Regions from separate parts of the Streptomyces sp. TG1A-60 genome, predicted to be linked through region 2. Evidence: riboswitches for the same ligand, from Rfam matches in the RefSeq annotation. Region 2 holds a riboswitch; each other region holds the start of a gene.

Region 1 (7,422 bases), 3.5 Mb from region 2:
CGTCGAGGCCTTCACCGAGGTGATGGACGACGCGCACGGCGGCAGCGGGCTGATGTGGGACTTCGGCAGGACGCTGATGAAGCAGGCGGTGGCCAGCCGCTAGTGCCGCGTCGGTCAAGGTTTGCCCGTCAAGGAGCGGCGTCCGGTGCGTGCTCTCGGCGTGCCGGCCGGAAGGCGTCATCCGCCCGAAGGGCCTGGACGTACTCGGGCTTTCGTCCGGTGCGGCGAGAGGGCGTGCCGGGCGTCGCGACGGGGCGAACCTTGGCTGACGCGGCACTAGTTGTACGGGCGGCGGAAGGGGCCGCCGACGGTGCGGCTCCGGCGGTCTTTGCCTCTGAGGCAAGAATGGGCCGCAGAGGCGAAGGTCCGGCTGAACGGAGGGCATGAGCCCTCCCGAGGGTACGCCCCCGCTGGACGGAGCTGCCCGCCGTCGCCCCGCAGCACGCCGACGCGGGCCGGCCTCCCAGGGGATGCCCGAACAGCACCTAGTCGAGCAGCCGCTCGCGCAGCAGCTCCCGGGTCTGAGGGGTCACCTTCAGACCCTGCTCCAGATACGTGTCCACATTGCCCCAGGTCTCCTCGACCGTGTCCAGGGCCGCCTGGAGGTACTCGGCGCGGGCGTCGAACAGCGGGCTCAGCAGCTCCATGATCTCCGGGGAGTAGGCGCTCGCGGAGGTGCTGCTGCGGTGCACCTTGTAGCGGCGGTGCTTGGCGTTCGACTCCAGGTAGTCCGCCACGACGGCCTCGCGCTCGACACCCAGGGCGAGGAGGGTGACGGCGATGGAGAGGCCCGCGCGGTCCTTGCCCGCCGCGCAGTGCATCAGCGCGGGCACGCTGTCCTCGGCCAGCGCGTGCAGCACACGCGAGTGCTCGGCCGTGCGGTGCTTGACGATCGTGCGGTAGGAGGTGATCATCCGGCCGGCCGCCTTGCCGTCGTCCAGCAGCGCGCGCAGCTGGTCCAGGTCGCCGTCGCGGACCATCTTCCAGAACTCGGCGCCGTCCGCCGGATCGCTCAGCGGCAGGTTCACATTGCGCACGCCGGGCAGCTCGACGTCCGGGCCCTCCAGCTTCTGGTCGGCCGCGTTGCGGAAGTCGAAGACCGTGTGCAGGCCGAGGGAGGCCAGGAACGCGGTGTCCTCGTCGGTCGCGTGCGCGAGGTGGCCACTGCGGAACAGGACTCCATGACGCACCCGACGGCCGTCCACGGTCGGCAGACCGCCCACATCGCGGAAGTTGCGCACTCCGGTCAGCTCGGGCTCGGTCGACGGGATCTGCTGCGTCACGGGGGCTCCTCCCATCCGGCCGCCGGCGCCGATCGTCGACGGGCGCGCACTCGACACCGAGGCGCGCACTCGACGATACGACATGGGCGGGTACCCCAAGGAGTCGTCCACAGGGGCCGTGAGGGGCGCCCGACGGTTGTCCACAGGGCCCTGCGGGAAGGGGCGTCGGCAGTTGTCCACAGGCATTGCCGAGCGCCTGCGACGACCTGCGATGATGTTGAAGCCCGATCGCACCTGTTCGAATCTGTGGGGACTTTATGTTGGACATCGGCGCAGACGGCCGGACCTGGCTTCTCACGGGACCCAGGAGCAGCTATGCCCTACGGCTCACGGAGAACGACGAACTGCTGCACCTGCACTGGGGCCCTTGTATCGCCCTCGCCGACGCCGAGGAGCTGGCCGCTCGGCAGCAGCTGGTGTACTGGCCGTTCGAGGCCCCGGTCGACGGATACGAGGAGTACCCCGTCGAGGGCGGCCCCCGCTTCGCCCGCCCCGCCCTCTCCGTGCGCACGGACGAGCGGCGCGGTACCGAGTGGACCTTCCGGACGTACGAGGCCGACGGCGACGAGCTGCGGCTGAGTTTCACCGACGGCGGCCTCGGGATCACCCTGCACTACCGGATGCGCGACGACGTGGTGGAGCGCTGGGTGACCCTGGTCAACGAGGGTCCGACAGCGGAGCTGCTGCGGGCCGACTCGGCGACCTGGACGCTGCCGCCGCGCGAGGAGGCCTGGCGGCTGTCGCAGCTGCACGGGCGGTGGGCGGCCGAGTCCCGGCTGGTGCGCGCGGACCTCACCTACGGCGAGAAGGTCATCGGCAGCCGCCGCGGGCACACCGGGCATCAGCACCTGCCCTGGGTCGCCCTGGACACCGACGCCGGCGAGGAGCGGGGCGAGGTCTACGGCTGCGCCCTCGGCTGGTCGGGTTCCTGGCGGATCGCGGTCGCCCAACTCCCGGACGCGCGCGTGCAGATCACCGGCGGCGCCGGGTACGACGAGTCCGGTCTGCTGCGGCTGGAGACGGGCGACACCTTCACCACGCCCGTCTTCGCGGGCCTGTGGAGCGACGGCGGCCACGGCGGGGCGAGCCGCGCCTGGCACGCGTACCAGCGGACGTACGTCATCCCGGACGCGGACCAGGACCGGCCGGTGCTCTTCAACTCCTGGGAGGCCACCGAGTTCGACATCTCCGAGGAGCAGCAGGGCACGCTCGCGCGACGCGCGGCGGCCGTCGGGGTCGAGCTGTTCGTGGTGGACGACGGCTGGTTCGGGGCGCGCACCAGCGACCGGGCCGGCCTCGGCGACTGGACACCCAACCCCGACCGCTTCCCCAAGGGGCTGAAGCCGCTCGCCGACTATGTGCATGCCCTCGGTATGCAGTTCGGCATCTGGGTCGAGCCCGAGATGGTCAACCCGGACAGCGAGCTGTACCGGGCGCACCCCGAATGGGTACAGTTCCAACCGGGGCGAAAGCGGACGGAACTGCGTAATCAGCTTGTCCTCAATCTCGCGCGTGAGGACGTCCAGGAGTACCTCTGGGAGCGACTGGACACTCTCCTGTCCAGCGCGCCGATCGACTATGTGAAGTGGGACTTCAACCGCTGCTTCACGGATGCCGGCTGGCCCGGGGAGCCGTATCCGCAGAAGCTGTGGGTCGAGCATGTGCAGGCCTTCTACGCGCTGCTGGACCGGTTGCGGTCCGCCCACCCGCAGGTCGCCTTCGAGTCGTGCTCCGGCGGCGGCGGTCGTATCGACCTCGGGGTCATGGCGCGGACCGACCAGGTGTGGACCTCCGACAACACCGACCCGCTCGACCGGCTCGCCATCCAGCACGGCTTCAGCCAGGTCCACCCGGCCCGGACCATGGCCGCGTGGGTCACGGACAGTCCGAACAACCAGCTCAACGGTCGGGTCAGCACACTGCGGTTCCGGTTCGTCAGCGCCATGGCGGGTGTGCTCGGTGTCGGCGGCGACCTCGCCGAGTGGAGCGAGGAGGAGTTGGCCGAGGCGCGGGACTGGGTGGAGCTGTACAAGGAGATCCGGCCGGTCGTGCAGCGCGGCGACCTCTACCGGCTCCGGCCGCCGACCGGTGGGCTGAGCGCCGTGCAGTACGTCCATGGTGACGAGATCGTCGTGCTCGCCTGGCTCCAGGCCCAACACTACGGCGAGCCGGTCGCGCCGCTCCGGCTGCGCGGCCTCGACCCGACAGAAGTGTATGAGTGCCGCGAAACGGGTGAAATGCACCGAGGTGCCGTGCTGTTGCATCACGGCCTGCGGACCGGTCTGCGGGGCGACTTCGATGCGATGGTTATCCGCATGCGTCGTACTTGAGCTATCTGTCCGAAATGAAGCGGTAATTCCAAGTAGCCCTGGAATAGAACCTACTGGCTCGTAGCGGAGTGAGCAGCGTCATACTCGTGACCGTCCGCTGTCGCCATGTCCACGTAATTCGTAGGTGTTTCCAGGGTGGTTGGTAAACGCTCAGGGGCGGTCTTTTACGGAGCGTGATCATTAATTGAGATAAGGATCAGACAGGAAGACGCACAGGAAATCCCCATGGTTGTCTCTGTGGCCACAAGTCGCTTACGTTCGGCGTCAATCCGGACGGACGCCCAATCCTGCCGCCGACCGGAGCCGCGTACCGACCCGATCCACGGCAGGAGCGGGGGACCCACAGGTATCACCGCCTGTTCCGGTCTCCGGAACGGCTAGGGGTAAAGCCGTGCACAAGCACGGCCGGGCATCTCCAGTCCGCACCCGACAGCTCACCTCGCAGGCGCCGGAGAGGAAAACGCCCATGCCCGCGAAGGGTAAGCACCGCCGTCCGAAGTCCCAGCGTTTCACCCGCTCGATCGCCGCCGCCGGCACCGGTGGGGCCGCTCTCGCGCTGCCGTTGATCGGAGCCGCAGGCGCCCACGCGGCGACCCCGACCGCCGCCGTTTCCGACGTATCCGAGAAGACCCTCACGGTCGCCGGCGAGAAGGCCACCGCCGAGGCCGGTGCGAGACTGGGCCAGGCCGAGAGGGCCGCCCAGGCGGAGAAGACCGCCACCAAGAAAGCGTCCGCCGAGACCTATTCGGTGAAGGTCGGCGACTACCTCTCGAAGATCGCGGACGAGCAGGACGTCGAGGGCGGCTGGAAGCGGCTCTACTCGGACAACCGCGAGGCGGTCGGCTCCGACCCTTCGCTCATCCACCCGGGTCTCAAGCTCACGATCGGGGGGCAGGCCGCGTCGAGCGGTGCGCCGCAGTCGTCGGAGAAGCCCCAGCCGCCGCAGTCGTCTACGAAGCCCCAGTCGTCGAAGTCCTCCGGCTCCTCGGCGCAGGAGTCGAAGGACACCCAGGCGTCGACCTCCACGTCCGCGGGCCAGTCCTCGCAGTCCAGTGGTGCCGGCTTCAGCGGGCCCATCCAGGGCGCCACCGTCGGCACCGCGTACAAGACCGCCGGAAGCATGTGGTCCAGCGGTTACCACACCGGCGTCGACTTCGTGGCCCCGACCGGCACCGGCCTCAAGTCCGTGGGCGCGGGCACCGTCGTCTCCGCCGGCTGGGGCGGCGCCTACGGCAACCAGGTCGTCATCAGGCTCGCCGACGGCTACTACGCCCAGTACGCCCACCTGTCGTCGATCTCCGTCTCCGCGGGCCAGTCCGTGAGCGGCGGCCAGCAGATCGGCCTCTCCGGCGCGACCGGCAACGTCACCGGCCCGCACCTTCACTTCGAGATCCGTACGAGCCCGAACTACGGCTCGGACATCGACCCGCTGGCGTATCTCCGCTCGAAGGGCGTCAGCCTCTGACGCAAACGCCGTTCTCGACAGGCCGGCCCCCGTGTCCCGGGGGCCGGCCTTCGGCGTTGTCGGACCTGTGGGGCCGGCGGGGGCCCGCGCGGAGCGCAGTCCGCGTCACGCTCTCGTGGTGTGGCCGGGCGACGTCTCGACAGGGGTGCGGCAGAAGGGCACAGTGATCGCCGTAAGCGCTTTCCACGGTGTCTGTCGAAGGAGTGTCATGACCAGCCGCAGAGCCTTCGGAGTCCTCGCCGCCGGTGCCGCCCTCGCGGCGCTCGCGCCGGCCCCGGCCGTGAGCGCGGTCCCGCGACACGGCCGTCGTCGGCTGATCGCGGCCGACGACTTCCGGCGCGGGCTCGGGCAGTGGGCCGTGGAACTGGAGAAGGGCGGTACGGTCGCGGCCTCACGCGGTGTGCTGGAGGTCGACGTGCCGGCCGGTGCGACCGTCTGGTTCAAGCGGAAACTGGGAGGGCCGTACGTCATCGAGTACACTGCCACCCCGGTCTCCGCGGGTGGCGTGAACGACCGGGTCTCCGACCTCAACAACTTCTGGAACGCCGTCGATGTGCGCTCGCCCGACGATCTCTTCGCCACGCCGCGTGGTGGTGCGTTCGCAGAGTACGACTACCTGAAGATGTACTACTCCGGCTACGGGGCGAACTACAACACCACGACGCGGCTGCGTCGGTACGTCGGCGAGGCGGGCGTCCGGCCGCTCCTCTACGACTACAACGAGCCGCTGCTCGTCGCGAACCAGCCGCACCGGGTCCGGATCGTCTCGGACGGCTCCACCGTGCGCTGGTGGAACAACCGACGGCTCGTCTTCGACCACACGGATCCCGAGCCGTACACGAGCGGGCACTTCGCCTTCCGGACCACATGGAGCCACTTCCGGATCGAGGACTTCACGGTGTGGCGTATTGCGAGTTGACCGACACTTGACGCGTGGTCTATCTCACCGCCCGTCAACCTCTTATTACGGTCGCGTAGGTCACATCGGAAGGTGAATCATGGGCCGATGTGGCAGACGATTCGAAGAATGACAGCAGATCAGTGATCGGGTCGTACGTGGCGGTGGGGGACAGCTTCACCGAGGGCGTCGGCGACCCCGGGCCCGACGGGCGGTTCGTCGGCTGGGCCGACCGGTTCGCGGTGCTCCTCGCGGACCGTGTGCCCGAGGGCGACTTCGACTACAACAACCTCGCCGTGCGCGGGAAGCTCCTCGACCAGATCGTCGAGAACCAGGTGCCGAGGGCTCTTGAGCTGGCCCCGGACCTGATCTCCTTCTGCGCGGGCGGCAACGACATCATCCGGCCCGGCACCGACCCCGACGAGGTCGCCGAGCGGTTCGAACGAGCGGTCGCCCGACTCACCTCGGCCATCGGCACCGTCATGGTGACCACCGGATTCGACACGCGTGACGTGCCCGTGCTGAAGCACCTGCGCGGCAAGATCGCTACGTACAACCTGCATGTGCGGGCCATCGCCGACAGGTACGGCTGCCCGGTCCTGGACCTGTGGTCACTCAAGACGGTCCAGGACAGGCGGGCCTGGGACCTCGACCGGCTGCACCTGTCGCCGGAGGGGCACACGCGGGTCGCCCTGCGCGCCGGTCAGGTGCTTGGCATCGACATCCCGGCCGACCCAGACCAGGCGTGGCCGCCGCTGCCGCCGCGCGGGACGCTCGAGATGCGCCGCGACAACATCCAGTGGGCACGGGAGTATCTGGTGCCGTGGATCGGGCGGCGGTTGCGTGGGGAGTCCTCCGGGGACCATGTGTCGGCGAAGGGGCACCTGTTGCCGGACGACATCAGGATGCGGATCGAGTCGGTCGCTTGAGCGAAGACCGGGCGACGCGCCCCTGCGGGTGCGTCGTGAGTCGGGGTCGTGTCGGTGCGTCAGCCTGGCGCTCGGTGTCCTCCGGCCGGGCGTCGACGGGCGGGAGCTGCCCGGCCCGCTGGGTGCTGCGAGGGGCTTGACACGTCGGCAGGGGGCCCTTCCGACGTCCTGCGGGTGCTCCGCCGTCTCGACGGACTCCGCTGTCAGCGGGTCGTGGTTGTCAGCGGGGCGTGGTTGTGAGGGTGTCGCGGCTCAGGCCCAGTTCGCGGGCCAGGGCCTCGTCGGCCCACTCCTGGGCGCGGGCGCGGGAGACGGCTCCCGCGTAGGTCGTCATCTGTACGGCCAAACCGTCCAGGAGGGCGGTGAGGCGGAGGGCTGCGGCGGGTGGGTCGGGGCAGTGGAACTCACCGGCGGACACGCCGGCTTCGATGACCTCGGTGAGCGCGGCCTTCCACTGGGTGTCCAGGTCGCGGGTGACCTCGCGGAGGGACGGCTCGCGCAGGGAGACCGCCCAGCC
Region 2 (7,422 bases):
CGCTCCACGGCACGGTGACCACCGGCGTCGCCTCGGTGGCCGGCATCACGGTACGGATCCTCTATGACGACACGAGCCATGAGGACGCGGTCACCGAGGTCGTGACCGTGGCCACCGTCGCCGTACTGGCCGTGCTCATCAACCGTCTCGCCCGGCGCAGCGACGCCCGGCTCGCCACCGCCCACGAGATCGCCGAGGCCGCGCAGCGGGCCGTACTGCCGGTGCCGCAGGAGCGGATCGGCGGGCTGGAGATCGCCGCGCGGTACGAGGCGGCGCAGACCGGGGCGTCGATCGGGGGCGATCTGTACGCCGTGCAGGACTCGCCCCACGGCCTGCGGCTGATCGTGGGCGATGTGCGCGGCAAGGGGTTGGGGGCGGTGTCGGAGGTGGCGGTGCTGATCGGGGCGTTCCGGGAGGCGGCCGAGCAGGAGTCGACGCTCGAAGCGGTCGTCCAGCGGCTGGAGCGGGCGCTGGCCCGGGAGTCGACGCGGCGGGAGGCCACACGGCGCGACGCGACGGAGCGGTACGAGGGGTTCGTCACGGCCGTACTGGCGGAGTTCCCGCACGGTGCCGGCCGCGCCCGGACCGTGAACCGCGGCCACCCGTCCCCCCTGCTGCTGCACGCCGACGGCACCGTGCGCATCCTGGACGCGCCGCACCCCGCGCTGCCGCTCGGCATGGACGACCTGGGGGCCTGGCCGGACCGCGCCGACGACACCGTGTTCCCGCCCGGCGCCACGCTGCTCTTCTACACCGACGGCCTGTCCGAGGCGCGGGACGCCCGGGGCGTCTTCTACGACCCGGCCGAGCGGCTCTCCGGCCGTACCTTCTCCGCCCCGCGCGCCCTGCTCGCGACCCTCTCCGAGGAGGTACGCCGGCACACGGGCGGTCGTACGACGGACGACATGGCGCTCCTGGCGGTCCGCCGCACCTGACGCCCCCCTCGCACACCGCTCCTCGTGCGGCGGCCCACACGTCTCTCTCACATCTCCCGTGATCGACATCACGAGGCGTGTTCGTTTGGTCTTCCTCCGTATACCGACTGACGCGTGCTCAGGGAGTCTGCTACTCCTGATTGATCCTGAGGCAAGGTCAACTCGCCCGCTTTCCGCCCCTCGTGACCCGTAAGTCCAGCGTGAAAGCCGGAACGATCATCCAGAACAGCTTGGAATGGAGTACTCGCGTCTATTAACGTTCGATAACGCAGCGCGGTCGTCCCAGCCGTCACAAGAGACGGCTCCGTGCTCACGCGCCGAATCCCGCAAGGGAACCGGGGAACCACCACTCTGGGGTGAATCGCACGGAAGCCGTCGTGGCAGCACGCACGACCGGTTTACGCGCGTAGGAGACCTTCCTGCTCCGAACCCGTCAGCTAACCCGGTAGGCGAGGAGGAAGGAAGGAGTACGCCCACGTGGCGTCAAACCGGTCCGCGACCGAAGCCCCGTTCGAACCGAGCCAACGCGACGGCGAAAGCCAGACGTTCGGCTACGGCAGCTACAACAGTGACAACGAGGGCCCTTGGCAGGAGTGGAATCCCAGTGAGGAATCCATTCGCCCCCTTCGCGGCCGACACCGCGTGGCCAAGCCGCGCGGCGGACTCGCCCGTGGCGGACTGGCCCGGAGCTCCACGGTTCTCGGCGTCGGTGTCATAGCCGCCGTCGGCGGCGCCGGCATGGCCAGCGCGCAGTCCGGCAAGCCTCCGGTGTCCATATCGTTGCCCGACGTGCCGAACGTCGGCTCGGTCTTCGAGGACGACACCGAGACGCCGGAGCCGCAGGCCTCCACCACCCCGCTCAGCAGCGCCGGCCTGATCGCCGCCGACACCGAGCAGGGCGCCGCGAACGCCGGCGAGGCACTCCGCGCCCGCATCATCGCGCAGGCCGAGTCCCAGCAGGACGCGTTCGACAAGGCCACCGCCGAGGCGGCCCAGACCGCCGCCGCGGAGAAGGCGGCCGAGGAGGCCGCCGAGGAGAAGAAGGCGGCCGAGGCCAAGGAAGCCGCCGCGAAGCAGAAGGCGGCCGAGGAGGCCGAGAGGAAGAAGGAAGCCGAGCGCCTCGCCGCCCTGGCCAAGCAGTTCACGCTTCCCACCTCCTCCTACACCCTCACCTCCGCCTTCGGCCAGGCCGGGCCCTACTGGTCCTCCGGCTACCACACCGGCCTCGACTTCGCCGCCCCCACCGGCACCCTCATCAAGGCCGTCCACAGCGGCACCATCACGCAGGCCGGCTACGAGGGTTCGTACGGTTACAAGACCGTCCTCACCCTCGATGACGGCACTGAGATCTGGTACGCCCACCAGTCCTCCATCGGCGTCAGCGTCGGCCAGAAGGTCGCCACCGGCGATGTCATCGGCCGCGTCGGCGCCACCGGCAACGTCACCGGAGCCCACCTCCACCTGGAGGTCCACGCGGCCGGCGGGGGCGGCATCGACCCGGCGGCCTGGCTGCGCAGCAAGGGCCTGAACCCGTAGAACGAGCGAGCTCCGCAAGGCTGCCGACCGGTGAGGCCCGGTGGTCCTTGCGGCTGTACGCCGCGTGAGCCCTTGAGGCCTACGCGGCGTTCGTCATCCTGCCGCGTCTGCCGCGTCTGCCGCGTCTGCCGCGTCTGCCGCGTCTGCCGCGCCTGTCGCATCGGCCGCATCGGCTGCGTCCGTCGCGTCCGGCCCGATGGGCGCTCGCCGTACCTGTCGGCCCCGGCCCGCCCGTCGGTCCGCGAACGGTCTAGCTAGTAGCGATACGGGTTGTACGTGGGATACGGCGTCAGCCCGTACGGCACCGGGCGCCCGTACCCCGGGTACCCGTACCCGCCACCGGCCTCTTGCCCCGCATACCCCAGGGCGGGCCGCGCCAGTTCCCGGCGTCGCCACAGTTCGAAGAGCAGCTCACGTTCGCGGAGCACGAAGTCGCGCCCGGCGCTCCCCCGGAGCCCCCGGTACCGCAGGAACGCCAGCTTCGTCGCGTATGTCTCGTACTCCGCGACCACCCGGCCCCCCGCCTTGCCGAAGTGATGCGCCGCGTACTCCCGCGCCACCCGCCGGGCCCGCATCGACCCCAGCGCGTACGGCTCCGTCGGCGTCAGCCACCCCGCCGCCGCGTACGCCGGCAGCGCCTGCCGGACGATCCGCAACTCCCGCTGCCGCGTCCAGATCACCCACCACGTCAGCAGCCCGAACGCCGGCACCATGAACGCCGCGTACACCGCGAAGAAGCCGTACTCCCCGAACGCCGACGACCCGTTCCAGATCGCGTGCATCCCCACGGCGAGCAACAGTCCGCCCACCGGCACGAGCATCCGCCGGGTCCGCTGCCACTCCGGGGCGAATGCCGCGACCCCGAACCCGATGCCCGTCAGCACGGTGAACAGCGGGTGCGCGAACGGCGACATGATGACCCGCACGAAGAACGTGGCCGCCGTGACCGATGCCAGCCCGCTTCCCCCGCTGAGCTGATCCGTCCCGAACGCGGTCCCGAGATACAGGATGTTCTCGGTGAACGCGAACCCGGTGGCGGTGAACCCCGCGATCACCACCCCGTCCACGACGCCGGTGAAGTCCCGCCTCCGGAAGAGGAACACCAGGAGGACGGCCGCGGCCTTGGCGGTCTCCTCCACGACGGGCGCTATGACGGTGGCACCCAGAGTGTCGGCATGCGTCGGATCGGCGGTGGCGGTCGCGATCCACCGGGTCGCGAAGCTGTTGGCCACGATGGCTATCAGCGCCGCCGCGCACGCCCCCCAGGAGAACGCGAAGACCAGGTTCTTCCAGGGCCCCGGTTCCACCCGGTCCAGCCACCGGAACGCCGCCATGAGCAACGGCACGGGCAGCACCGCGAGTCCGAGCCCGACCAGGAACCCCTCGGTGCCGGTCTGTTCACGGACGAGGGCGAGGATGACGAGCCCGGAGACCCCGAGCAGCCCGATGAGCGCGCCGTACAGGACGTTCGTCCGCTGCCACCAGCGCGTGGGCCTGAACGCATACCCACCGGCAGGGCCGCTGGGATGCGTCGGGTAAGGGGGACTGGTGGCCATTGCATTGACCCTAACGAGGGATGGGAGCCGCCCGCGACGGTGCGTGGTGCCGCGCTCGCGCGGCTGTGACGGAAGGCCGTCAGGCGTCTGTGGGGGGTTGTCCGGACTCCTGCTCTCGCTGCTGTACGCGGCGGAAGAGCAGATCGTTCACGACATGACCCTTGTCCAGCCCCTGTCCCTCGAAACGGGTCAGCGGCCGGAAGCCGGGACGTGGCGCGAACCCACCGTCGGGCCGGGTGTTCTCGAACTCCGGATGAGCGGTCAGCACGGCCAGCATCTGCTCGGCGTACGGTTCCCAGTCCGTCGCACAGTGCACGATCGCTCCCGGCCTGAGCCGTGACGCGGCGAGCGTGAGGAATTCCGGTTGGATCAGCCGCCGCTTGTGGTGCCGCTTCTTCGGCCAGGGATCGGGGAAGTAGACCCGCAGCCCGTCCAGCGAGCCGGGCGGGAGCATCTCCCGCAGCAGAATGATCGCGTCCCCGTTGGCGACCCGCACATGGGACAGTCCGTCCCGGTCCACGAGACTCAGCAGGTTCCCCTGGCCAGGCGTGTGCACGTCCACGGCCAGCACATTGGTCTCCGGATCGGCGGCGGCCATCTGCGCCGTCGCCTCTCCCATCCCGAACCCGATCTCCAGTACGACGGGCTTCTCGTTCCCGAACAACTCGACGAGGTCCAGCGCCCGACCGTCGATGTCCAGCCCCCACTTGGGCCACAGCCGCTGCAACGCGTCCGCCTGCCCGGCCGTCACCCGACTCCGCCGAGGCTGGAAACTCCTGATCCGCCGCTCGAAATGCGACCCGGCGGGATCCGCCTTCGGCCCGTCGGGGAAGCGGGGCTCACCCTTGACCCGGGTACGCCGAAGGGAGGCACCGGAGGTGCGGGGCTCGGGAGTATTGGCGGAGTCAGACACAGTGCCCCGATTTTACGACTCCCCCAAGACGCCCGTCGCAGGCGCCGCCATGCACAGCTGCCGACATGCATAGCCGCCGCCATGCCCACGGCTGCCGACATGCGCATGCCGCTGCGCGCGGCTGCGGGCAGCCGTGCCGCTGGGCGATGGAGGTCCGTCCCGCTCAAGCGAAGTCGAGAGGGGGAGGGCGGGCGCAGCTGCATCCGGCGAGCGCCGGTGAGCGGAACCCGCCCCGCCCGGCCCCAGTCGCCGGGTGCCACGAAGACCAAGGGGCTTGCCGCCCGTCACACCCCGGCGAGCGCCCCCAACGCCCGCCGGCCGACCTCCCTGCCGATCGGCAGGGAGGCGGTCGCCGCGGGCGAAGGCGCGTTCAGCACGTGCACCGCCCGCGCCCCCTCCCTGATCAGGAAGTCGTCCACGAGTGTCCCGTCCCGAAGCACGGCCTGAGCCCGCACCCCGGCCGCCGCAGGCACGAGGTCGCCTTCCGAGACCCCCGGCAGCAACCGCCGCACCGCCCGGGTGAACGCCTTCTTCGACACCGACCGCCGAAGCTCCCCCGCCCCGTACCGCCAGTGCCGTCGGGCTATGCGCCAGGAGCCGGGCCACGCCAGGGTCGCCGCCAGCTCCCGCGCCCGCACGGTCCCCCACCCGTACCCCTCGCGGGCCAGCGCGGGCACGGCGTTGGGTCCGATGTGCACGCCTCCGTCGATGCCCCGGGACAGATGCACCCCGAGGAAGGGGAACGCCGGATCGGGCACCGGATACACCAGCCCCCGGACCATGTCGGGCCGCGCCAGCTCGTAGTACTCCCCCCGGAAGGGCACGATCCGCATCCCGGGATCGTCGCCGGTCAGCCGGGCCACCTCGTCGCAGTGCAGCCCGGCGCAGTTCACCAGCACCCGGCCCCGCACGACATCGCCGCCCCGGACCCGTACGGCGACCCCCAGCGAGGCCCGCCGGTCGATGCGCTCGACCTCGGCGCCGTACCGGATCTCGGCGCCGGAGGCCCGTGCGAGCTGCCGGGCGACCCCCACGAAGTCACAGATCCCGGTGGTGCCGACCTGTATGGCGGCGAGCCCGCGCACCTCCGGCTCGTACTCGGTGATCTGGGCGGGTCCCAGCTCCCGCACCGGAATCCCGTTCTCCCGGCCACGCTGCACCAGGGCGTGCAGCCGGGGCAGCTCCGATCGCTCGGTGGCCACGATCAGCTTCCCGGTGACGGCGTGGTCGATGCCGTACTCGGCGCAGAACTTGACCATCTCGGCGGCGCCCTTGACCGCGTACCGCGCCTTCAGCGACCCGGGGCGGTAGTAGATCCCGCTGTGGATGACCCCGCTGTTGCGACCCGTCTGGTGCCGGGCCGGTCCGGGCTCCTTCTCCAGCACGGTCACGCGCGTGCCCGGCGCCGCCCGTGTGATCGCATACGCCGTCGACAGCCCGACGATCCCGCCGCCGATCACGAGCACATCACAGTCGTACGCGCCCTGCCTCCGCACGCGCCCCACCTCCCGACTCCGATAGTGCACTGCACCACTGACAATGCCCTCAAACCCGGGAGACGTCTTCATGACGCCGGTCACGCGCCCCTCCAGGCGCGCGGGGAAACTGCGCGGTCAACCACGACGCACCCGGGGCGGCAGACGCCTCACCAACCCGGCGGACGCGTGGGCACCCGAAAACCTACGCCGGCGTCATCAACAGAGGCCGCGCCCTCTCCCGCAGCTCGATCACCTGCGGCTCATCCCCGTACGGCTCCAGCCGGTGCAGCAGATCCTTCACATACTCGGTGGTGCGGGCCGAGGAAATGCGCCCCGCGACCTCCACCGCCCGTACCCCCTGCTCGCACGCCGCATCGAGGTTGCCGGACTCCAGCTCGGCGACCGCGGACACGACGAGCCGCAGCCCGTGCGAGCGTACGAACTCCTCCGTCGGCCGCGACAGCGCCTGCTCGGTGAAGCGGCGCACCTGACGTGGAGCCTTGAGGTCGCGGTAGCACTCCGCCGCGTCGGCGGCGAACCGGTCGTAGCCGTAGAACCCGAGCCAGGACGGGTCGTTGTCGCCGTCGCGGGCCCGCTCCAGCCAGCCCTCGGCCGCCTTGAGGGCCGCCCCGGCCGCCACGGCGTCTCCCGCGCGCGCGTGGGCACGCGCCTCGACGAGCCGGAAGAAGCTCATCGTGCGGGCGGTGGCCAGCCCCCGGTTGCGTTCGAGCGCGGCCTGCGCGAGGTCGACGCCCTCGTCGCCGAAGCCGCGGTAGGTCGCCTGCAGGGACATCGTGGCCAGCACGTACCCGCCCAGCGGCACGTCGGCCGCCGCGCGCGCGAGCCGTAACGCCTGGATGTAGTACCGCTGCGCGGCTTCCTGCTGACCCGTGTCAAAAGCCATCCAGCCGGCGAGGCGGGTGAGCTCCGCGGACGCTCCGAACAGCGCGCGGCCCACCTCGTCGGAGTACGACCCGAGCAGCAGGGGCGCGGCCTCCACCCGC
Region 3 (7,422 bases), 2.7 Mb from region 2:
GTAGCCGTGGATCGCCGACCACCAGGACGACATGCCGTCCACCAGCTCGCCCGAGCCGTCGGTGAGCTTCAGCCGGACCCCGCTCGCGGACTCCACGACGAGCGGTTCCCGCCGGCCGGGCATGGGCCCGTACGGATGCCACACGTGCCGCCGGTCGAGTTCCAGCAGCTCGGGCACGGTCGGGTGGGGCAGGTCAGGCATTGGGCGCGAGATCCGTTCCGGCACCCCGACGGCGTACGGAGACGAGGTCCGTACGAGCCTCTCCCGCCGGTGCCTCGGCGGGAGAACCGCACACGCCACCGCCCTCGTGAGACCCGCACCCGGCGCCCTCAGGGGACCCGCACCCGGCTGCCTCGTGAGACCCGCACCCGGCGCTCTCCCGGCCCCCGCAGCCACCGCCCCGGTGCTCCGGCAGCGTCACCCGGTCCGTGCCCTCGACCTCGAACCCGGCGTCCGCGATCATCTCCAGGTCGGCCTTGCCGGCCTGGCCCTCGCTGGTCAGATAGTCACCGAGGAAGATCGAGTTGGCAAGGTGCAGGGCGAGCGGCTGCATCGTACGGAGATGGACCTCACGGCCGCCCGCGATCCGCACCTCGACGTCCGGACAGACGAACCGCACCATGGCCAGGATCCGCAGACAGCGCTGCGGGGTGAGGTTCCACTCCTTGGCGAGCGGGGTGCCCTCGAACGGGATCAGGAAGTTGACCGGTACCGAGTCCGGGTCCAGTTCGCGGAGGGAGAAGACCACGTCGACCAGGTCCTCGTCGCTCTCCCCCATGCCCGCGATCAGGCCGGAGCAGGCCGAGAGCCCCGCCGCGTGCGCCTTCTGGACCGTGTCGACACGGTCGGCGTACGTGTGCGTCGTCGTGATCTCGCCGTACGTCGACTCCGACGTGTTGAGGTTGTGGTTGTAGGCGTCTGCGCCCGCCTCACGCAGCCGTTCGGCCTGGCCGTCGGAGAGCAGACCGAGACAGGCGCACACCTCGACGCCCTCGTTCTGCTCCTTGATCGTCTTGATGGTGCCGGCGACCCGGTCCACGTCCCGGTCGGTCGGACCGCGCCCGGACGCCACCAGACAGACCCGCTTGGCGCCCCCGGCGAGCCCGGCCGCGGCGGCCTCGGAGGCCTGGTCGGGCTTGAGCCAGGTGTACTTGAGGATGCCGGCGGTGGAGCCGAGCCGCTGGGAGCAGTAGGAGCAGTCCTCCGGGCACAGGCCCGACTTGAGGTTGACCAGATAGTTCAGTTTCACCCGGTGGCCGAACCAGTGCCGGCGCACCTTCCCGGCCGCGGCCACCACGTCCAACAGCTCGTCGTCGGAGGTGCCGAGGACGGCGAGCGCCTCGGCACGGCTCAGCGGCTCGCGCCGGAGCCCCTTGTCCACCAGCGTGTTCAGCAGGTCCATGAGAGCCGATCCTGTCCTACGGGACCGCTCCCGGCCAAGGAGACTCCCGACAACAGAGTCGGTTCGACGTGTGGGTATCGCCACATCGTGGGCGGCCGTTCGTGCCATTAGTGTCTGTGCACTGCCTACAAATCGTTGCCCACAAAGCCCTGCCCGCGAGCACTGTCCGCGAAAGCCCCCGCCGCGCTGCCCGTGACCGCTCCGACGCCGTGGGCCGCCCACACCACCCCGGAGGACCCATGGCGTTCGGCTGGATCGACGAGCAGGCGTCGGCGCGCCGCCGGGCCGGGCTCGTACGGACCCTGCGCCCCCGCCCCGCCGACTCGCCGCTCCTCGACCTCGCGAGCAACGACTACCTGGGTCTGGCCCGACACCCGGAGATCACCGAGGGAGCCGCCGGGGCGGCGCGCCGGTGGGGCGGCGGGGCCACCGGGTCCCGGCTGGTCACCGGCACCACCGAGCTCCACGGCGAGCTGGAGCGGGAACTGGCCGACTTCTGCGGCTTCGAGGCCGCCCTGGTCTTCTCCTCCGGCTACGCGGCCAACCTCGCCGCCGTCACCGCGCTCGCCCCGCACGGCTCCCTGGTCGTGTCGGACGCGGGCAACCACGCCTCCCTCATCGACGGCTGCAGGCTGGCCCGGGGCACCACCCAGGTCGTGGCCCACGCGGCCCCCGACGCCGTCCGCAAGGCGCTGAGCACCCGCCGAGGTCCTGCCGTCGCCGTCTCCGACACGGTCTTCTCCGTGGACGGGGACGCCGCCCCGCTGACCGCACTGGCCGCCGCCTGCCGCGAGTACGGCGCCGGGCTCGTCGTCGACGACGCGCACGGCCTCGGTGTCCTGGGCGACGGCGGCCGGGGCGCGCCGCAGGCGGCCGGGCTCGCGGGCGACCCCGATGTCGTCGTGACGGTCACCCTGTCGAAGTCGCTGGGCAGCCAGGGCGGCGCGGTCCTCGGCCCGGCGCCCGTCATCGACCATCTGGTCAACGCCGCCCGTACGTTCATCTTCGACACCGGCCTCGCCCCGGCCGCGGCCGGCGCGGCCCTCGCCGCGCTCCGGCTGCTGCGCCGTGAGCCGGAGCGCGCCGCGCGGGCTCGCGAGGTGGCGAGAGAGCTGCACGCACGGCTGACGGCGTCGGGCCATGAAGCGGTGCGGCCCGACGCCGCCGTGGTGTCCGTGCGCGCACCGTCCCCCGAGCAGGCGGTGCGGTGGGCGGCGGACTGCCGGTCGGCGGGTCTCGCCGTCGGCTGCTTCCGCCCACCGTCCGTGCCCGACGGCATTTCGAGGCTGCGGCTGACCGCCCGGGCGGATCTCACCGAGGGGCAGATCGACCGAGCCGTGGGGATCATCGGCGATACGCGACCGTGAGTCGGCGTCCCGGCCGAGTGCCGCCGTGAGCGGATGTGCGTGTGTTGCCGTTGGTGCTCATCGAAGCGTGGTGACGAATCCCTCCCAGGCCTCGGGGTCGAACAGCAGGGCGGGCCCCGCCGTGTTCTTCGAGTCGCGCACGGCCACGAGTCCGGCCCAGCGGCCGGACCCGGGGCGGGCCGTTTCGACGCAGTTGTTCATTCCGGTGCTGCGGCTGCTGCGCAGCCATCGCACCCCGTGCAGTTCGGTACTGGTGGTCACGTTCCGAGGCAGTGCGGACATGGTGCCTCCTTACGCGCCGGCAGCGAGCCCGGCGATGTAATCCAACGAGTCCTCGAGTGAAAGGGCGTGGACTTGAAGGGTGTTGAAGGCCTCGACATAGGCCTTGAGGTCTTCTTTCCGCTCAAGGTAGAGGCTACTCGTCAAGTGGTCGAGAACAACCACGTCAAGATCAGATGTGCTCTTAAATGAGAAGATTACGAAAGGGCCGGTGACGCCGATGTGTGCCCCGGCAGTGAACGGCAGCACCTGTAGTCGTACCTGAGGGAGTCGCGCCGCCTCGACCAGACGGCCCAGCTGCCGGGCCATGATCTCGGGACCGCCCACCTCGCGTCGTAGAACGCCCTCGTCGAGCACGGCGCTCAGCTCCATCGGCGGGTCCGCGCGCAGGACTTCCTGCCGGGCGAGCCGCACTTCCACCAGCGCGTCGAGTTTGTCGTCTTCCAAACCCTCCACGGCGGCCCGGGTCACCGCCCGGGCGTACTCGGGAATCTGCAGGAGGCCCGGCACGACCGAGGTCTCCAACGTCCGTATCCCGCCGGCCTGCGACTCCAGGCTGATGAAGTCCCGGTACGTCGGCGGCAGTACGCCCCGGTAGGCGTGCCACCAGTTGTGCCGTCCACCACCGTCCTCAAAGCCCGCCAACGCCAGGAGCAGCTCCCGGAGCTCGCTGTCGTCGACCCCGTACGCGTCCAGGAGCCTGCGTACATCCACGGGCTTCACCCCGCTGGCGCCCGTCTCGATCCGGCTCACCTTGGACTGGTGCCAGCCGACCCGATGGGCCGCCTCGATGCTCGTCAGACCGCAGCGGGTACGCAGAACGCGTAACTCGGCACCGAGCTTGCGGCGGCGCACAGCCGGACCGTACTGCATGGGTTCTCCTTCCGCTCGGCGTGCGAAGCCGGGGTGACGACAGAGGATGGACGAAGACCCCGCCCGAATACGGTCGGTCGTCGGAGAGTTCACCGCTTCGAGCGACAGATATATGCACATCCTGGTGGATCGCCACCCGTGACGGCCCAGGTAGTGGCAGTCTGGCGCGAAGCACCAGTCCGGGACCGTACTCGAACCATCCGCTCCCTGTCGGACACCGGTCCCGTGGGAAAGGGACGACTCGCCATGGCAGATCACCAGGAAGCATCCGTCACTCTGCCGAGCGATCCCGCCTCGGTGTCCGCGGCCCGAAGATACGTCGCCCAGGTGCTGGCCGAATGGGGCCTGCCGAGCGGCACGGACATCGCGGAGACCGTGCGCCTGATCGTGTCCGAACTCGCCACCAACGCCGTCCAGCACACCTTCGGTCAGTCGCCCACGTTCACCGTGGACATCGCGCTGGACCGGGACGAGCAGCTGCGCATCGGCGTCACCGACAGCCATCCGCGCTTTCCGAAACGTCTGCCCGCCGCCGTCCAGCAGGACAACGGCCGGGGCATGGTCATCGTCCGCTGCCTGACCGCCGAGTGCGGCGGCAGGCTGAGCGTCAGACCCACCCGGGAGGGCGGCAAGACGGTGGCGATCGAACTGCCCTGGACGGTTCCCGCGTAACCGGTCAGGTCCGGTGGTCCGCAGGAGCCCTGACGGGGGTCTCGCCCGGAGGCGGTGTCGGCGTCGTGCCGGTGTTACCGGCGGACCGTCCCACGAGCTTCGGGAGCACGGCCCACAGGGTCAGGCACGCGAGGAACGTGCCCGCCCCGGCGACGATCCCGGCCGCCCGGCCGAGCGTCACGTCCACGACGAGCAGGACGGACCCGGCGAGGGCCGGCATCAGCACGATGAGGCCCGCGGTGGCCAGCCGGGACGACACCTGGACGATGGCGGGCTTGGCGTTCTGCTGGAAGAGCGAGCGGTGCAGGGCGGCCGGGGCGGTGAAGAGCGCCGCCGCGAGGACCGCCAGCAGCAGGGTGGTGACATAGGTGGCGCGCTGTACGGAGTCCAGGTCCGGGAAGCGCGGCGTGAAGGCCAGCGTCAGCAGGAACGCGAAGAGGATCTGCACCCCGGTCTGGGTGACCCGCAGCTCCTGCAGCAGCTCGGAGAAGTTGCGGTCGGCGCGTTCGAGGGGCGTCTCGTTGCGTGCGGGGCGGGTGCGTTCGTCGGCCATGGGCGAACGAGTAACCAGTTCGGCCCGTGGCACGCCCGTGGGGGCGGCGGAGATCTCCGCCGCCCCCACGGCTGGTCAGCGGACCCGGCCGTACCAGACGCTCTTCGTCCAGAGCTTCTGCAGCCGGACGACGTCACCCGTCTTCGGGGAGTGCCAGATCTTTCCCTTCCCCGCGTAGATACCGACGTGGTAGACGCTCGATCCCGAGTGGAAGAAGACGAGGTCTCCGAGTTTGCGGTTGCTCGCGGAGATGTGCTTCGTCTTGTTGTACTGCTGCTGAGCAGTACGGGGCAGCTTCTTGCCCGCCTTCTTGAACGAGTAGAGCGTCAGCCCTGAGCAGTCGAACCTGCCTGGACCGGCGGCTCCGTACTGGTAAGGGGAGCCCTTCTTGGAAGCCGCGACCTTGAGTGCCTTCGACGCCGCGGTGGCGGCCTCGGCGCCGGATGCGGCGCCCGGTACCACGATGCTGCCGCTCACGGCGGCGATGGTGAGAGCCGAGGCCGTACCGGCCCGGGTCAACAGCGACGGGACACGATTCAGCGCAGTCATGCGCAACCCTTCGTCAGCCGCCTGTGAAGGATGACCTGTCGGATTCGGGCTGGCGAAGTTGCCCGGCCGCTGACGCGGCTTCACCCCAAGGGCTGCTCGGCGCGGCGTCTCCATGTGGAGCCGACCGTTCCGGCGACCCGTCGTACTTGGGTCCTCCACTCCTGCCGATGCACTCCTGTCGACCGGTCATCCGGGCGGCGGCAGGACTCGGCGTCCACCCGGATCGCCCCGCCGCTGTGGCGGGGGCTTGTCGTCAGGAAGGGATCTTGACGCACTCAAGTCCGAAATTCCCAACGGAACCGGTGGTTTGTGGTCTTACTCACCACTCACCCGTTCGGGTGGACAGAGCCTTTTCGGCTGTTGTGTCCAACGGGTCGAGGAGGCCCGTACCAGCACCGGAATGATGTATTCCGGCTGTGCGGTAGGCGCGTTGCGCAACTTCACAGCTCCTTGCGACGTATGGGCCGATAGGTCGATCGTGCTACGCCGTCCGGAGTGCGCGAACCCCGGGCCGGACGGCCCGTCAGTAGTACGGCGGCCGACCCGGGATGGGTTCAGGCAGGCGAGTCCTCCGGTTTCGGCGGCAGTGAGACCAGGGCCGCCCGCCGCTCGCCGTCGAGCACGCGCAGGGACCGCGCGAGGGTGGGGGCGTGTACCTCGTTCTCGCCGCGCCTGTGCATCAGTTCGAGCGCGTCGCGCAGGGCGGTCGCCTTGGCGACGAGCGCCTGCGCCGCCCGCAGTCCGCGGTACGTGTCACCGGGGCGCGCCGGATTGATCCGGCCGACCAGGTCGACGACGTCCAGATAGCGGTCGATCAGCTCAGCCTCGGCGCGCGTGAGGGCGGGCAGCGGCGGCAGTTCGGGAGGGAGCATCGACACTCACCTCGCGCCGGGGAGCGCGCCCGAGGCCCTGCGGCTCGGGACGACCTGGTCGGCCAGCCCGTACTCGACCGCCGCCTCAGCGTCGAGGAACGTGTCCCGCTCGATGTCGGCGCTGATCCGCTCCGGGCTCTGCCCCGTGTGCCGGACGAACATCTCCTCCAGCTTCCGGCGATTGCGCGTCAACTCCGCGGCCTGGATCGCGAGGTCACTCGCCTGGCCCTCGATCCGGCCGGCCAGCGCCGGCTGGTGGATCACCACGCGCGCGCCCGGCAGTACGAACCGCCTGCCCGGTGTGCCCGCTGCCAGCAGCACCGCGGCGGACGATCCCGCCTGCCCCAGGCAGATCGTCTCCACGTCACAGGTGACGAACCGGATCGTGTCGTAGATCGCCGTCATCGCGCTGAACGAGCCGCCGGGCGAGTTGACGTACAGCGAGATGTCCCGGTCGGGCGACTGGTGTTCGAGGTGCATGAACTGGGCCATCACGTCGTTCGCCGACGTGTCGTCGATCTGCGTCCCGAGGAACACGATCCGCTCTTCCAGGAGCTTGGCATACGGATCCATCGTCCGGTGACCCGCACTGGTGTGCTCGGTGAACTCGGGCAGCACATAACGGGCCGTCGGTCGGTTCGCGGGCATGGGGCACGCCTCCTCAGATCGATTTCTGTACAGAATGTACAGGACGTACGAGATCGTGGAAAGCCGCTCGCCTACGGCGGCGCCCCGGACCGATGTGGTCCGGGGCGCCGTGAAGTGCGCGGCGAACGAGGTCGGTTGATGGCCACGGGGGTCGGCCTGCCCGAGAAGGTGATCGGCGGTCAGCCCTTCGGGGCGGCGAACTCGGAG

The links. Region 2 has a riboswitch for cyclic di-AMP ahead of WBG99_RS18920 (M23 family metallopeptidase). Riboswitches for the same ligand answer to the same signal wherever they lie in the genome.
Region 1: it holds a riboswitch for cyclic di-AMP, as region 2 does, so the genes downstream of both, WBG99_RS03095 (peptidoglycan DD-metalloendopeptidase family protein) here and WBG99_RS18920 (M23 family metallopeptidase) in region 2, are expected to answer to the same signal.
Region 3: it holds a riboswitch for cyclic di-AMP, as region 2 does, so the genes downstream of both, WBG99_RS31225 (C40 family peptidase) here and WBG99_RS18920 (M23 family metallopeptidase) in region 2, are expected to answer to the same signal.

Annotation. Positions count from the first base shown of each region.
Region 1 is NZ_CP147520.1:847,370-854,791, reverse strand. It holds gene WBG99_RS03110 (aspartate aminotransferase family protein) at 1-103, shown strand, start outside; gene WBG99_RS03105 (tyrosine-protein phosphatase) at 486-1,283, opposite strand; gene WBG99_RS03100 (alpha-galactosidase) at 1,541-3,613, shown strand; cyclic di-AMP (ydaO/yuaA leader) riboswitch at 3,916-4,074, shown strand; gene WBG99_RS03095 (peptidoglycan DD-metalloendopeptidase family protein) at 4,080-5,078, shown strand; gene WBG99_RS03090 (DUF6250 domain-containing protein) at 5,287-5,997, shown strand; gene WBG99_RS03085 (SGNH/GDSL hydrolase family protein) at 6,120-6,905, shown strand; gene WBG99_RS03080 (TetR family transcriptional regulator C-terminal domain-containing protein) at 7,126-7,422, opposite strand, start outside.
Region 2 is NZ_CP147520.1:4,384,304-4,391,725, forward strand. It holds gene WBG99_RS18915 (PP2C family protein-serine/threonine phosphatase) at 1-935, shown strand, start outside; cyclic di-AMP (ydaO/yuaA leader) riboswitch at 1,241-1,402, shown strand; gene WBG99_RS18920 (M23 family metallopeptidase) at 1,413-2,471, shown strand; gene WBG99_RS18925 (PrsW family intramembrane metalloprotease) at 2,726-4,027, opposite strand; gene trmB (tRNA (guanosine(46)-N7)-methyltransferase TrmB) at 4,107-4,940, opposite strand; gene lhgO (L-2-hydroxyglutarate oxidase) at 5,225-6,436, opposite strand; gene WBG99_RS18940 (MFS transporter) at 6,621-7,422, opposite strand, start outside.
Region 3 is NZ_CP147520.1:7,098,699-7,106,120, forward strand. It holds gene WBG99_RS31190 (adenosylmethionine--8-amino-7-oxononanoate transaminase) at 1-201, opposite strand, end outside; gene bioB (biotin synthase BioB) at 194-1,402, opposite strand; gene WBG99_RS31200 (8-amino-7-oxononanoate synthase) at 1,642-2,769, shown strand; gene WBG99_RS31205 (DUF397 domain-containing protein) at 2,827-3,051, opposite strand; gene WBG99_RS31210 (helix-turn-helix transcriptional regulator) at 3,061-3,921, opposite strand; gene WBG99_RS31215 (ATP-binding protein) at 4,168-4,593, shown strand; gene WBG99_RS31220 (DUF6328 family protein) at 4,598-5,146, opposite strand; gene WBG99_RS31225 (C40 family peptidase) at 5,222-5,695, opposite strand; cyclic di-AMP (ydaO/yuaA leader) riboswitch at 5,699-5,918, opposite strand; gene WBG99_RS31230 (hypothetical protein) at 6,250-6,567, opposite strand; gene WBG99_RS31235 (ATP-dependent Clp protease proteolytic subunit) at 6,574-7,215, opposite strand.